Regions from separate parts of the Arthrobacter monumenti genome, predicted to be linked through region 2. Evidence: riboswitches for the same ligand, from Rfam matches in the RefSeq annotation. Region 2 holds a riboswitch; the other holds the start of a gene.
The links. Region 2 has a riboswitch for S-adenosylmethionine ahead of ACX80B_RS06740 (hypothetical protein). Riboswitches for the same ligand answer to the same signal wherever they lie in the genome.
Positions count from the first base shown of each region.

Region 1: linked by a shared signal. The riboswitch ahead of ACX80B_RS16395 (LLM class flavin-dependent oxidoreductase) and the one ahead of ACX80B_RS06740 (hypothetical protein) in region 2 are both predicted to bind S-adenosylmethionine.

Region 1 covers NZ_JBTNCY010000012.1:74,131-81,240, reverse strand. Annotated here, with positions in the region: gene ACX80B_RS16405 (alpha/beta hydrolase family protein) at 1-197, opposite strand, end outside; gene ACX80B_RS16400 (NAD-dependent epimerase/dehydratase family protein) at 187-1,242, opposite strand; gene ACX80B_RS16395 (LLM class flavin-dependent oxidoreductase) at 1,297-2,700, opposite strand; SAM riboswitch class I at 2,794-2,892, opposite strand; gene ACX80B_RS16390 (isopenicillin N synthase family dioxygenase) at 3,028-4,056, opposite strand; gene ACX80B_RS16385 (S8 family peptidase) at 4,224-7,110, opposite strand, start outside.
Region 2 covers NZ_JBTNCY010000004.1:21,963-29,072, reverse strand. Annotated here, with positions in the region: gene ACX80B_RS06760 (M24 family metallopeptidase) at 1-946, shown strand, start outside; gene ACX80B_RS06755 (creatininase) at 1,086-1,862, shown strand; gene ACX80B_RS06750 (BCCT family transporter) at 1,869-3,563, shown strand; gene ACX80B_RS06745 (DnaJ family domain-containing protein) at 3,712-4,350, shown strand; SAM riboswitch class IV at 4,441-4,564, shown strand; gene ACX80B_RS06740 (hypothetical protein) at 4,580-4,936, shown strand; gene ACX80B_RS06735 (VIT1/CCC1 transporter family protein) at 5,375-6,502, shown strand; gene ACX80B_RS06730 (matrixin family metalloprotease) at 6,543-7,110, shown strand, end outside.

The DNA of each region.
Region 1 (7,110 bases), on a different contig from region 2:
TACGGGAAGTTGAAGCGCAGGGTGGCAGCACCGGCGTCGCTCATGGCACGGGTGAAGCCGGACATAAAGGGATGGTCCATGCCGGCTCCGGCCCCGTGGGCCATGACGATGGTGGCGAACGGCGACTCGGGGCGCGCGTAGACGCCTGAGACGGTGTCGTCTCCGGCGGTGATGGTTATTGGTGTTTCAGCGGTCATGGCCGGCTGCCCGCTTGGAGCGCGATCCCATGCTCGGCGAAGCATCGATCGACCGCCCGGTGCCTATCCCTTCCAGCAGCTCGCGGATCACGGAGAGCGCATCCACTTTCGGGGACCAGCCCAGTTCCGATCGTGCCCGGGTGGTATCCATCGGAGGCGCGCCGCGGGCCATATCGATCCAGCCGGGATCGAGCGCCACCAGCCGGAGCTTCCAGCCAACCTGGACCAGGGCACGCACCAGCGACGCGGGAACGGGCAGCCAACGTTTGGCGCCAACCAATGCGGCGATGGCGTGCGGGCCCAGCACCGGGTCAGCGGCGATATTGAATGCTCCGGCGGCGCGCTGATCGATGACGCGCCAGTACGCGTCAGCCAGATCGTTGGCATGTACGGCTTGGAAGATGAATTCGGCGGGAAATGGCAATACCGGGATGCGCAGCCGGTGGATGGACGGCGTAGGAAGCCATCCGATGAAGTAGCCTGCGATCTGGCTGCCGGCTTCGGCCTGGAAACTCAGTGCCTGGCGGATTCTGGAGACGGTGATGTCCGGGTGTTCCGCCTCGAAATCGTCCAATAGTGCTTCCTGTTCGGCCTTGAAACGGCTGTAGTGGGAAGACTCGATCCCATCGGTCGGCCAGCTCTCGTCCACGAGCCGGTCTTTCGGCCCGGCAGAGTAGGCACCCAGCGAGGAGGCGCAAACGATCTGTGAAACACCGGCCTCCGCGGCGGCAGCGAGCACATTGGCGGTGCCGCCCACATTGATGCGCCGCATTGCTTCTTCGTCCCGGTTCGGCTGCAGCACCCAGACAAGATGTACGACGACGTCGCACCCCTTGAGTGCGTCGACAAGCTCTGCGTGCCCGCCCGAGGCGACGTCGTGCCGAACCCAGGTGACGCCGTCGTACGGTTCTGCCTTCCCGTCCGGCAGCCGCCGGGCTATTCCGACCAGCTCCACCTCGCCGTCGTACTCTGCTGCTGCCTGCTTGAAGCGCCGCAACAGCGCCGTCCCGACGTTTCCGGTAGCCCCTACGATCGCAATACGCATGCTCTGACGGTAGCAATGCGGCGGCGTCACAACAATGCGCCGCCCGAACCGTACCTAGTGGGCCAGTGCCGCACTTCCGATCCGGAAGCTGCTGCCCTTGTGTTCGTCGGGCAGCTTGTCTCCCTTGTTGAACAGCTTGTTCCGCAGGGTGCCTTCGACGTATTCGGTGGGGTAGGCGCCGCGCTTCTGGAGTTCCGGCACCACGAATTCGATGACGTCCTCGAAAGTCCCGGGGGTGATGGCGTAGGCAAGGTTGAAGCCGTCGACGTCGGTCTCGTCCACCCAGGAAATCAACTGTTCGGCGATTTCCGCTCCGGACCCGACCATGCGCGGACCCAAGCCGCCGATGCCCGCCGACTCGGCGATGTCACGCAGGGTCCACGGCGTGCCATCGTCGTTCACCTTTTGGAAGTTCGTCACCGCGGACTGGATGGCGTTCGAATCCACATTGCCAATCGGCTCGTCCAGGTCATGGCCGGACAGGTCCACGCCCATCCAGCCGGACATCAGCGCCAGCGCCCCTTCGTTGCTGATGTACTGCTGGTAATCCTGGTGCTTCGCGTCTGCCTTCTCCGAGGTCTCGTCCGTGATGATGGTCAGCAGTGTGTAGATGCGCACCGAATGCCGGTCTCGGCCCGCGGCTTCGACGGCGTCGCGGATCTTCTTCACGGTTTCCTTCAGCCGGGTCTTGGTGGGGGAGCCGACGAAGATCGCCTCGGCGTTCCCGGCGGCGAATTCGATGCCGCGGGGGGATGCGCCGGCCTGGTAGATCACCGGAGTGCGCTGCGGTGAGGGCTCGCTGATGTGGCTCAGCGGGACGTTGAAGTATTTGCCCTCGTGGACGATGTTGTGGACTTTGTCCGGGTCGGTGAAGACGCCGGTTTCGCGGTCGCGTACGACGGCGTCGTCCTCCCAGGAGCCTTCCAGCAGTTTGTAGATGACCTCAAGGTACTCATCGGCGTGGTCGTACCGTTCGTCATGCTCCAGTTGGTCCTTCGCGCCCAGGTTCTGGGCCGCGGAGGGCAGGTAACCGGTCACCACGTTCCAGCCGACACGGCCATTGGTGATGTGGTCCAGTGTGGAGAGCCGGCGGGCAAACGGGTACGGATGTTCGTAGGCGGTGCCGGCGGTGATGCCGAAGCCAAGGTGCTCGGTGACGAGGGCCATGGCAGAGACGAGCAGTGCAGGATCGTTGACCGGTGTCTGGGCGGCGGAGCGCACCGCCGCGTCGCGGTTGCCGCCGAACGCGTCGTAGGTACCCAGCACATCGGCGATGAAAATCCCGTCAAAGAAGCCCTTCTCGAGGGTCTTGGCCAGTTCGGTCCAGTAGCGGATATCGGTGTAATTGGCGGACCGGTCATCCGGGTGGCGCCACAGTCCAGGCGACTGGTGGCCGACGCAGTTCATGTCAAAGGCGTTGAAGCGGACGTGCCGCGGGGAGTTCTCGTTCGTTGTCATCGCAGGGGCTCCTTCGAATCGGCCCATGGAATGCACATCCTGCCGCATAGCTCCGCGCCGGGTAGGGCGGGAGAGTCTGCTTCAGCTGATGCTTCTCCATCGGTCCTGGCAGTAGCACCTTTTTCGTGTCGAAACACGACTTGGTTGCTGCGGCTTCAACGATCCAGGTCTCTCGGCCGCTCGGGATGGTTACAGCCTCTATTGGACCCCAAATGGCCCGTGTAACGAAAATTCTCCCCGGTCACAATCCGTAACGCGATTCCTCAGGGGAGGGATGGGACGGTGTGGAGAATCCAATGCGGGTCGCGGCGCAATGGGGCGAGCGTCCTACCTGGGAAGCAACTGCGGGTGGAACTTTTCGGTGACGTCGGGATGGGCGCGCGCCCGGCCCTTGAGCATATTGGCGCCAAAGCTCGAGAGCATCGGGTTGGACGGATCGTCCGTTCTGCCGCGGGACGCAGCTTGTAGGCCGCGGGGGAGCGGAACCGGGTCGATGATTGCGTCCAGGCGCGGAGCCCAGAAGAAGGGCACCGAGTAGCGGTCGACGCCGGGCGGCGGAGCAGTGACGCGATGAACAGTGGCCGTGATGAAGCCGTCGGTGGCAACTTCGAGCATCTCGCCCAGATTGACCACCAGTGCGCCCTCTATCGGCTCCACGGGCAGCCATTCGTCAGATTCCGGCGGCCGCACCTCGAGCCCGCCGACCATGTCCTGCAACAGCAAGGTGACAAAACCATAGTCCGCGTGGACTCCCACACCCTGGTTGCCGGCGTCCTCAACGACGCCACCGACATAATGCACCAGCTTCCCCATCCAGTGCGGAGTGCCGGCAAACGGCTCGTCGAAGTAATCCTCCGGTAGGTCCAGACCCACTCCGATGGCGGAGAGCAGCTCCTGGCCAACGTTGGACATTAGTTCCGCCCAGGCCATGGCGTTCTCCCGCAGCCCCGGCTGAACCTCGTCCGGCCATTGGTTGGGGCCACGGAGCAGCCAATACTGCTGATCCTGCGGATACTCGGCGACGGGTTCACTCTCCGGCGAGTAGTCCAGTTGCTCGCGGGCGTCGGCCTGCCCCTGGGTCCGTTCGGTGCCCATCCGGGTGTACCCGCGGAAGTGCGGGGAGTTCCGGTTGTCCAGCTTGAGCCGCTCCTCCAGAGGCAGGTCGAAGAAGCGTTTCATCGAATCGAGGAGTGCGGACACCTGCCCGTCGGCGGCGCCGTAGCCGGTGATTTGGAAGAAGCCGACGCGATGGGCTGCATCGCGCAGCTGGTCGATGAACTCCGGATTGAAACTGCCATCGGCCAGCCGGGCGGTGCTCATATCCAGGACGGGAATCGTCGCCTGAGGTGCATTCATGTTCGCAGGCTAGCACCGGCGGCCGCAATGAGAAGCATGAACATTACGGTTTAATTCATCTTCCCGGCGTCGCTGTTGGGCGTGAAGCGGACGGCGAAGGGTCCGGGCGGATATACCGCCCGGGCCCCTCATCTATCCTGAGACTGGGTTACCCCATCCCAAGGTCTTTAGCCGTCCTGCTTCTCCATCAGCTTGTCCGGCGGAGTTCCAACAACCTTGATCTTGTCCCAACCGAGGAGCTCGCCCTCGTCGTCGAAGACCACGATCTTATTCCGGCCAGGGCGGGTGTCTTCCGGGGTCGTCACCGTAACGGTGCCGTCCGCGGAAACCTCGTGCCATCCCAGGCTGGAACTTTTGAGGTAGACGTGGACCCAGGCGCCGGCGTCGAGGTTCTCCAGGACGACGTCGGAGGATCCGCGGGGGAACTTCTCATCGTCCAGGCCGAGGTCGATCCTGCTGTCCTTCTTCAGGTCCTTCCGGTCCGCCGGCTCAGGGACGAAATCCGGCTTGCCGTTCCCGTCGTCCTCACCGCCGTCGTCGGTGGTTCCGACCTCGAGCGGCAACACCTCGGCCTTGCCGCCATCGGCACCGCCGAAGGTCTTCAGCGATTCCTCCTGGTACAAGTTCGGATCTCCCGCACCAATGGCGCCGGTGTTGTTGTGCAGGTGCAGGAACAGCGCCTGCGCATCGGTTACGTGCTTGGCCCGGTGTGCCGTGACGCCGTTGCCTTCGTGATCGTCGAACAACAGGTCTGCCGGCCCGTCGAACTCGCCTGGCTCGAACCATACAGCCGGGCGGACCGGGTTGTAGGAGATCCAATCAGTGGAGTCGACCGGAACGGCGTTGCCTTCCTCGTCAGCGCTGTAGTAACTGGTGGTCACTACCCGGTAGCTGATGTCCTTCGCCGCTTCCGGGTTGAGGCCCAGGTCGGAGAATGCAACCGGCAGCGTCATGACATTCGTGTCGAACGGGTTGGTCTTCTCCGTCTGGAAGTCCGCGTTGCCGGCCATGTTGTTCATGACCTGCAGGCCGACTTGCTCTCCGGTTTCCAGGTCGTAGAGGAAGACCAGCACCAGATCCAGTCCGGCTGCCATGCCGGTCCGGGCGAGGTAGTCCGCCCTGCCATCGGTGTTGATGTCGATCTCGACACCAACACTGGTCGAAGGCGTCATGGCCGACCAGTTCTGCCAGGTGCTGACACCGAAGTTGATCATCGCGTTGTCCAGCGGCTGCTCTGCGGCTGCCAGGGCAGGAACATTCGATCCGGCGCCAACATACTGCAGATCAACCCGGCGCGAGGACTCAACAGCGACCTCGTCGTCGGCAAGCCGCGGGCTTTCGGCCCCGAGCTCGAAGGCCCCCACCAGCGAGGAGTAGAGCGAGCCGTCGGTGAAGGTTCCCTGGTACAGGTCCCGTCCCTCGAACGGAACGTCAGTGCTCAGGTCCTTGTCGTCGTCGAACTTCAGTGCTTCACCGGCGGTCATTGCCGAAACCGGCTGTGGTGCCGAGTGGACCGGAACGCGCAGCTTCGGCGCATCCGCTGCCGTCAGCTCGAGCCAACCTGAAGCGTCGGACAGGTATGCCCTGCGCAGTCCGAGCTGGAAGGTGTCCATGGTCGGAGCCAGCGTGTGCCGCAGCGCAGCCGGATCCTCGATCGTCATGGTGACCTCGACGGTTTCCTCGCCTCCCGGCCGGACGGTGACGCTGCCCGGCGTCGAGTAGACAACACCCGGCGTCTCCACCGCAGGAACGTACGCGACGTTGTAGGACTGACCGGTGTCACCCGTGTTGCGGACGGTCACACTCTTGGTGATCGAAACCGGAGCGGTGCCCGCCTCGATGATGCCGAAGGCGAGCGAGACAAGCGATGCGTCCTCGGTAGCGTAGGCATAGACATCGGTGTTGACAGCAGCCAGCGCATCGACGCGGCCGGAGCCGACCCGGTTGGGGGCAAAGGGAACGCCATTGCCGGCCAGGATGTCGTGCACGGCGGTGTTCATCACCATGGACTTCACCTGCCGGGCGTCGGTCACGCCGGTGCTGTAGACCAGCGCGGCGATACCGGCAACCATCGGCGTGGCCATTGACGTGCCGGACTTGACCGCCACACCATCACCGGAGCCAACGGCCACAGAACCAATCAGCGTGCCAGGAGCTGCGACGTCGGGCTTGAGGACGCCGTTGCTGCCGTGTACGCCCCTGGAGGAGCTGGCGTTGAGCGTGTCCTTCGCATCCGAATCGGCTGCGATCGCGCCCAGGAATTCCGGGCTGAGCTGGACGGTCAGCGTTCCGGCCTCGGCGGCAGGACGCAACTGGTCCGAGCTTTCATTGTTCAGCTGAACGCCCGGAATGGTGGCGTTGCCGGCGATACCGGCGCTGAACACCGACCGTGGCGAATCAAGCACGACACCGTTGGCGCCTGCCGCTTCGGCGTTATTGAACCGCTGACCCGAGCCACAAGGAAATGCCCCGTTCTCTTCCCACTGGATCCAGACCCAGTGGCCTGCCAGCGCGGCTGCTTCTTCTGCCGTATAGGGATCACAGCCGAATTTGTTGGTTTCGGGAGCCAACACGACATCGCCTGTCAGTTCCTCCGTGGTGGCTGCGGCGTAGTCGTAGTTAACGCTGTACTGACCGGCCTTTTGACCTGCCAAATCCTCCGGCGCGAGTACATCGACCCGGTCCAGCGTGATCTGGGAACCAACGCTGTTGGCCACGGTCAAAGCCGAGCGTGCGTTGCCCGGGGCGCCGCCGACGTCGTACACGTCACCGGCATTGCCGGAAGCAACCACCGACAGGATTCCCACATCGGTCAGAGCGTTGACAATGTCGTTTTCCGGGTCGTCAGTCGGAGTGAAGTCGGAGCCCAGGGACATATTGACGACGTCGGCACGGTCACCGAAATCGCCGTCGCCATTGGGGTCCAGTACGTAGTCCAGGGCTTGTCCGACGACGGCGCTTGAGCCGGCGCAACCGAAGACCCGGATGCCGACAAGCTGCGCTTCGGGAGCCGAGCCCGGGCCGATACGCATGTCGTTGACTTCCCCGGTGGTC
Region 2 (7,110 bases):
CGGCGAAAACATCGTCTACACGGACTGGCGCCGCGACAACTACATTCACGGCATCCAGGAGGCACTGCGCCAGCGGGGAATAACCGTACGCCGGCTGGGTGTCGAAGACGACAGCCTCCCGTTGGATAACCGCAACAAGATCCAGGCCGCCTTCGAAGGTGCCGAGCTGGTGGACGTTGCACAGGCAGCCATGCGCCAGCGGATGGTCAAGTCGGCCGAGGAAATCGCCGTCATCAAGCACGGCGCACGCATCGGCGACCTCGGTGGCGAAGCCATCAAGGCCGCGATCCGCGAGGGCATCAGCGAATACGAAGTGGCGCTGATCGGCACCGAAGCCATGGTCCACGAAATCGCCCGCACCTTCCCGGACAGCGAGATCCGGGACACCTGGGTCTGGTTCCAGTCCGGCATTAATACCGACGGCGCACACAACTGGGCCACCACGCGTAAACTTCAGCGCGGAGACATCCTGTCGCTGAACTGTTTCCCGATGACCTCGGGTTACTACACCGCCCTGGAGCGCACACTGTTCCTTGGCCAGCCGGACGAACGCTCACTGGAACTGTGGAACGTCAACGTCGAGGTTCACCGCCGTGGACTGGAACTGATCAAACCCGGTGCCGTTTGCAAGGACATCGCCGCCGAACTCAACGAAATCTATATTGACCACGGCCTGCTGGCCAACCGCACCTTCGGCTACGGGCACTCCTTCGGCGTACTCAGCCACTACTACGGCCGTGAAGCGGGACTTGAACTGCGTGAGGACATCGACACGGTTCTGGAACCCGGCATGGTCGTATCCATGGAACCGATGATTACCGTCATGGACGGTCAGCCGGGAGCCGGCGGATACCGCGAACACGACATCCTCGTCGTCGACGAAACCGGCTCCGAAAACATCACCAAATTCCCGTTCGGCCCTGAACACAACATCATCGAGGCCTAAGGAATCAGTATCAGCGGCGGCGTTGTCCCTTCCGGGCAACGCCGCCGTAACCCCTCATCCCGGGGCCCCCCTGTTGGCATTGCCGCCGCCAGAGCCTCATTCGGATAGCTGCCGGTCCAGGATATGGAGAATCGCAGGAATGCTTCGCAACAGCGTGTACATGGAAGAGCTCGACGCTTTCACCTACCGGGAAAAGATCGCGGATGAGGGCATGGTCCTGATCCCCGGAGGAGCAATTGAACAGCATGGGCCTCACCTGCCCATGAATGTGGATGTGCTGCTGTCGCGGACGATGGCCGGGGCCGTAGCCCAGGAGATTGACGCCGTCGTCGCCGCCCCCATTGTCTACGGCTACAAATCCCAGCAGCGTTCCGGCGGAGGCAGCCATCTCTCCGGCACAACGAGCCTGGACGGTGCCACCATCATCGACATCGCAAAGTCACTCACACTGGAGTTTGCCGACCATGGCGTCCGCAAAATCGGCTTCGTCAATGGCCACTTCGAGAACTACCAATTCCTGTACGAGGGCGTCGACCTCGCCATCAGGGAACTCAAAAAGAGCGGGATCGAGGACATGAAAGTAGTCCTGCTTTCCTACTGGGATTTCGTCGACGACGCCACAATCTCAGAGCTGTATCCGGAAGGCTTTACCGGATGGGACCTGGAGCACGGCGGAGTGCTCGAAACCTCCTTGATGCTGCACCTTTACCCGGGCATGGTCGACATGGACCGCGTCGATGATATTCCGCCCGCAACCCTCCCCAGCTACGACGTTTTGCCAGTGCGGCCCGAGCTCACCCCGGACTCCGGTTGCCTGTCGTCCGCCGCCAACGCCACGGCGGAAAAAGGCGAAATCCTACTGAAACGGGCGTCCGCCGGCATGGCCGGGGCGCTCCAGAATGAATTCAGGATGTGATCGACGATGATCGAAAATCAAGAACCGATGCAAGCAGAAGTTGTCGTACCTAAGACCGATCGACCACCAGTTGACGAAGCGGGCGCGGAAACTCCCAAGGAAGCAAAACGCCGCATGTTCGACGACGGCATCATCAAGTGGCTGTCGGTCGTCTCCGTCGTCGCTATCCTGGTTTTTGCGGTTGCCGTTCCCGATGCGGCGGCCGATGCCATCGGCGTCGCCCGTACCTTTGTCACCGAATACTTCACTTGGTTCTTCGTGCTGTATTCAATCTTGGCCTTGGGGGTTTGCGGTTGGCTGGCGTTCGGCCGGTTTGGACGCACCCGCTTGGGCGGACCGGGCGCAAAGCCGGACTACAGCAAGTTCGCCTGGTACTCGATGCTCTTTGCCTGCGGCCAAGGCATCGGACTGATCTTTTGGTCCGTCGCCGAACCGATCATGCTCAAGGAGGAGAGCCCGCTCTTCAGCGGAGGTTCCACCGCCGTCGAGGACGGGGCCATGGCGTGGTCCTACTTCCACTGGGGACTGACCGCCTGGGCAATGTATTGCATCGTTGCGATCTGCCTGGCCTACTCACACTTCAACCTCGGCAAGAAGCTCACGTTCCGTGACGCTGTTGTCGACTTCTTTCCGGTCAGATACCGCCGGGGCATCGGCGTCGTCGTCGAATTGCTCGCTATCCTTGCCTGCGTACTTGGCCTCGCGACGTCGTTCGGCTTCGCGACACTGCAGTTCACTTCCGGCCTCACGTCGTTTACCGGCATCGAGGCCAGCATGCCGGTGTGGATTGGCGTCGTCGTAGCTTTCGCGGCCCTCGCCGCCGTGTCGGTGTACTTCGGGATCAGCAAGGGCATGAAGCGCATCAGCGAGATCAACTCCATCCTGAGCATCGTCCTCGTCGTGGCGGTCTTCGTTTTCGGACCGATCGTCTATCTGGCCTCCACGCTGCTGCAGACCTTCGGTGTCTTCGGCCAGAACTTCGTCTCCATGAGTCTGTGGGCCGAATCCGGCGTAGCCGCTCAAGGAATCAGCAGTTGGCAGGACAGCTGGAATGGCTGGTGGACGGTCTTCATTTGGTGCTGGGTGATCGCTTTCTCCGCATTCGTCGGACCCTTCATCGCCCGGATCTCCAAGGGCAGGACGATCAAGGAATTCGTGCTCGGCGTGACGGTGATTCCCTCCGTCATCGTGATGGTCTGGATCGGCATCCTTGGCGGCGCCGCCCTTTACTACGACAACAACAACGACGGCGCGATCTCGGGAGAGGTCGCGGAGAGCACCGAGAGCGGTCTGTTTGCGATGCTCGACTACGTTCCCGTTGTCGGAACGGTGCTGCTGGTCGTGGCCACGATTCTGGTGGCCACGTACTACATCACCTCGTTGGATTCCGGGGTGCACGCACTCTCCGGTTTCGTGGCCTCGTCCAAGACGCCCAGCCGGAGCTTCCGGGTAATCCTGGTGGTCAGCATTGCCGCGATCACCGTGGCCTTGCTGACGCTGGGCGGGATCTCGGTGATCGGCACGGTACAGACAGGAACCATCATTGGAGCCTTTCCGCTGGCGTTCGTGCTGATCATCATGTTCGCCAACCTGGTCAAACGGCTGCGGAAGCATGAAAGGCCTCAGCGGATCGAAGCGTTGACTGTCGAAGACATCGCCGTCGACGAGAATCACGAGGAACCGACCGGCAGCCGTCCGTAACGACACTGGTTCGGCCAAAGGGCGGGGTCACGGCAACGTGGTCCCGCCTTTCGTCGTCGGGCGGCGGAACTAGAATGGTTGAACTGGTGCCGCAGGACTGGGGCGGGCACTAAACGGCACTGAAGTACGCCGGAGGTGGCTGGAGCCGATGACGAAGAAGCGTAAGCAGGACGATCCGTTGTGGCGGGCCGCCCGGTACCGCGCCGCGCGCCAGGCGGAGGGGCGCCCGGTCGAGGAGAGCGACAGGGCCGAGGAGGGCGAGTCGGACGCGCCGGCTCCATCAGCTCAATCATCCGGCTCGACTCAATCGGTTGGTTCAGCCCCATCCGCTCAAGAACCCCTGCAGTCCGATTCCGGCTCCGAACCGCCATCCCTTGCCGGTAAACCTCTCCCCCGGTGGGGCACCAGCCTCGACCCCGATTGGTGGGTCAAAGGCCTTATCGAGCGGGAACAGATTAAGGGGCTCGGGCCAGCCGCTTATTTGCTGCGGACGGAAGACGCCGGGCTCGACGATCGGCTTGACGAGCAGGTATCCGAGCGCGGCGTCCGTGAAACGGTGTCGGACTTCAACGCGCGTGTGATCGAAGCACGACGCCAACTGCTCGGCGGCCCACCGGTGGTAACGCCGACCCGGGACATAGAACGGGAAGTTGCACGGTGGCGTGAACGCCGGACGGCCAGATCCGGCCCCTCCTTCGCGGACCATACCGGAGGTAAGGCCGGGCGCCGTCCGTGGTGGCGACGGCGTCGCGAGGACCGGGGGGACACGCGCCCTGAACACGGCTAGGTGTTCGGCGTCCTACCGGCGAGACCCGCGGCGCGTAATACTTCGCAATCCGTGACGGAAGCCGCCGTCGTCCGCTAGAGTTCTAGAAAGCTTCACGAGATGTGGCCGCTCCACCGAGCAACAAGCTCCGACTTGGCCACGCACCAACCCCATGTTCTTGGGTGGTTCGGATGACGAAGCGGCCTGCATCAACCGTTGCGGGCAAGAGCAACTCCGAAAGGAGCTGGCCATGTCCAGCGATACTTCCGTACTTTCCCCCGGGACTTCTGCCGACTACTGCATTGACCCGGCGGACCTGAATGTTCCGGAACCCACTCTTCCTCCACAGGCCACGAAGCAGATCAGCGTGCTGCCTGCCATCGATTTGCTGAATGGCACTATTGGTTTCGCCGTTCCGCGCGGCTGGGAGGAACACTTCCACCCGGAGCCTTGGCGGATCGAGGATGCCCTGCGGCAGGCGATCCGGCCGGCGCAGTGGAACCCGTACCTGGAGGTCCTGACCATCACGGTCGCCAGCCACGAAAACCGTGCCGGCGAACCCGTCCACTTCAGCCTCATTCCGCTGACGCAGGCCCAGTCGGGCTGAGCCGTGGCAGCGGATCTGGTCGAGTAACCGTTAGGCCAGCCCACAGTTCGATGCTGCGTCGTGGGCACAGTCTGTTTGTGCCCAGTGCGGGATAACGAATATTGGGCTGGCGTGCAGAGCGACGCCGGGAGGTGCGACGGCGGACACACCCTAAACCGGTGCGACGGCGGGTGGAATGGCCCGCCGTCGTGCCGGTCCTGTAGAATGGAGGCCGCGAAGGGGAGTAGCTCCCACTGCTTGGAATCCGGCCCGCCGGAACTCAGGCGCAGCGGTCTGTCGACATACTGGTAGCCCTCATGGGCCGCCCGGCAGCCCACCCAGCAACCCTGGGCGAGCGAGACCTTCGGTCAGAACGAATAGAGCCGGTTTCCGCCGGCTGTTGACTGGCCGGAGTGTAGCTATTCACCACGGCCGGTCTGCCGATCAGGAGCGTAAGCTGTGACCGACCCCCAATCCCCCGCCCCGGACAGACCCGAGCGGCCCGAGCCGTCCGCATCGGATGTCCGCCGATGGGAGCAGTACCTCGCGGATGAACGCGCCGAAGCCGCCGTCTACCGGTACTTGGCCCGCAAACGCAGGGGTGAGGAACGTTCCATCCTGCTCGCTTTGGCCGAGGCAGAAGGCCGGCACGAGCAGCACTGGCTGGCCCTGCTCGGCGAACACGCCGGCACCCCCCGCCGGCCGTCGGTGCGCAACCGCGTCCTCGGCTACCTCGCCAAACGGTTCGGATCCGTCTTTGTCCTCGCCCTCGCTCAGCGCGCGGAGGGCCGCTCGCCCTACGCCAACGACGACGACGCCACGGCCGCCATGGCTGCCGACGAGCAGATCCATGAGGAAGTCGTCCGTGGTCTTGCCACCCGGGGCCGGAACCGCTTGTCCGGCTCGTTCCGGGCGGCCGTCTTTGGGGCCAACGACGGACTGGTATCCAATCTGGCCCTCGTCATCGGAATGAGCGCCACCGGAGTCGGCAGTGGAATCGTGCTCGCCGCCGGCATCTCAGGTCTGCTCGCCGGCGCACTGTCCATGGGTGCAGGCGAATACGTTTCGGTGCGTTCACAGCGGGAATTGCTGCGCGCATCGCGGCCGACCCAGATCACGCTCACGGCCGCATCCCAGCTGGATATCGACTCGAATGAGCTGGTGCTGGTGTACCGGGCCCGCGGCATGTCCCAGGAGGCAGCCGAGCACCGGGCCGCCGAGCGGATGGGTATCTACAGCTGCGATTGTGATCCGAGCCTGTCCCTGCAGGAACCCGAGGTTGAAAGTAAACGTGAGGAGCATGAAGCGGTTGGAACCGGCTGGGGCGCAGCCATTTCCAGTTTCTGCTTTTTCGCGTCCGGCGCCATCATGCCGGTACTGCCCTATATTTTCGGCCTGCAGGGTCTTATCGCCGCGATTGTCGCCGCCGTCCTGGTCGGGCTGGCACTGCTGGCGACCGGCGCCGTCGTCGGACTCCTTTCAGGGGCCCCGCCGATCAAGCGGGCACTGCGGCAACTGGGCATTGGCTATGGCGCCGCGGCGGTCACTTATCTGCTGGGTCTGCTCTTCGGCGTAACGGTTGCATAGTCACGTAGGATTGAGCCATTAACAGTCCTTGGGGGGACACATGAGCGCAGGGCCAATGGAGCCGCCCGACCGCCGGCACGGACGCCGCTCGTCCGGAGCAGCGGACGATCAGCCACGTGCCGAGTCAGAGAACGGGTCCGACGACGGAGTGGTCCCGGTCCCTTTCGACGGCGTCCGCCGCTCCCCCTCGGGACGGATTCCGCAGTGGGCACTGGATGAAGCCGTCGGCATCGAACCCGAACCACCTGGCCCTTGGAGCGATTTCCCGTCCCAGCATCCCCGCGGACCGCGAGGACCCTCCTTCGGTTACAAGCCCGCCGGGACAGGAAGCCCGGGACGCTACGGCTCCACGAAATCAGGCCGGAACCTGCCGCCCAGCTATGGCTACGGCTACCAACCGCCTGCCAGGCCGCGCCGCCGGTTCCGCGGACTCATGGTATTGCTCACCGTTGCGGCACTGACCATCGGTGCCTGGTTCTACTCGGGTCAATCGCTCATTCCCCAGGCCGGCTTCGGCACCGCGCCGCAGGATCCAGGCGCCGCCAGCGGCACGTTGGATACCTTCGACTCGGATGGGACCACGTTCCAGGTCGATCCGCCGACCCCGG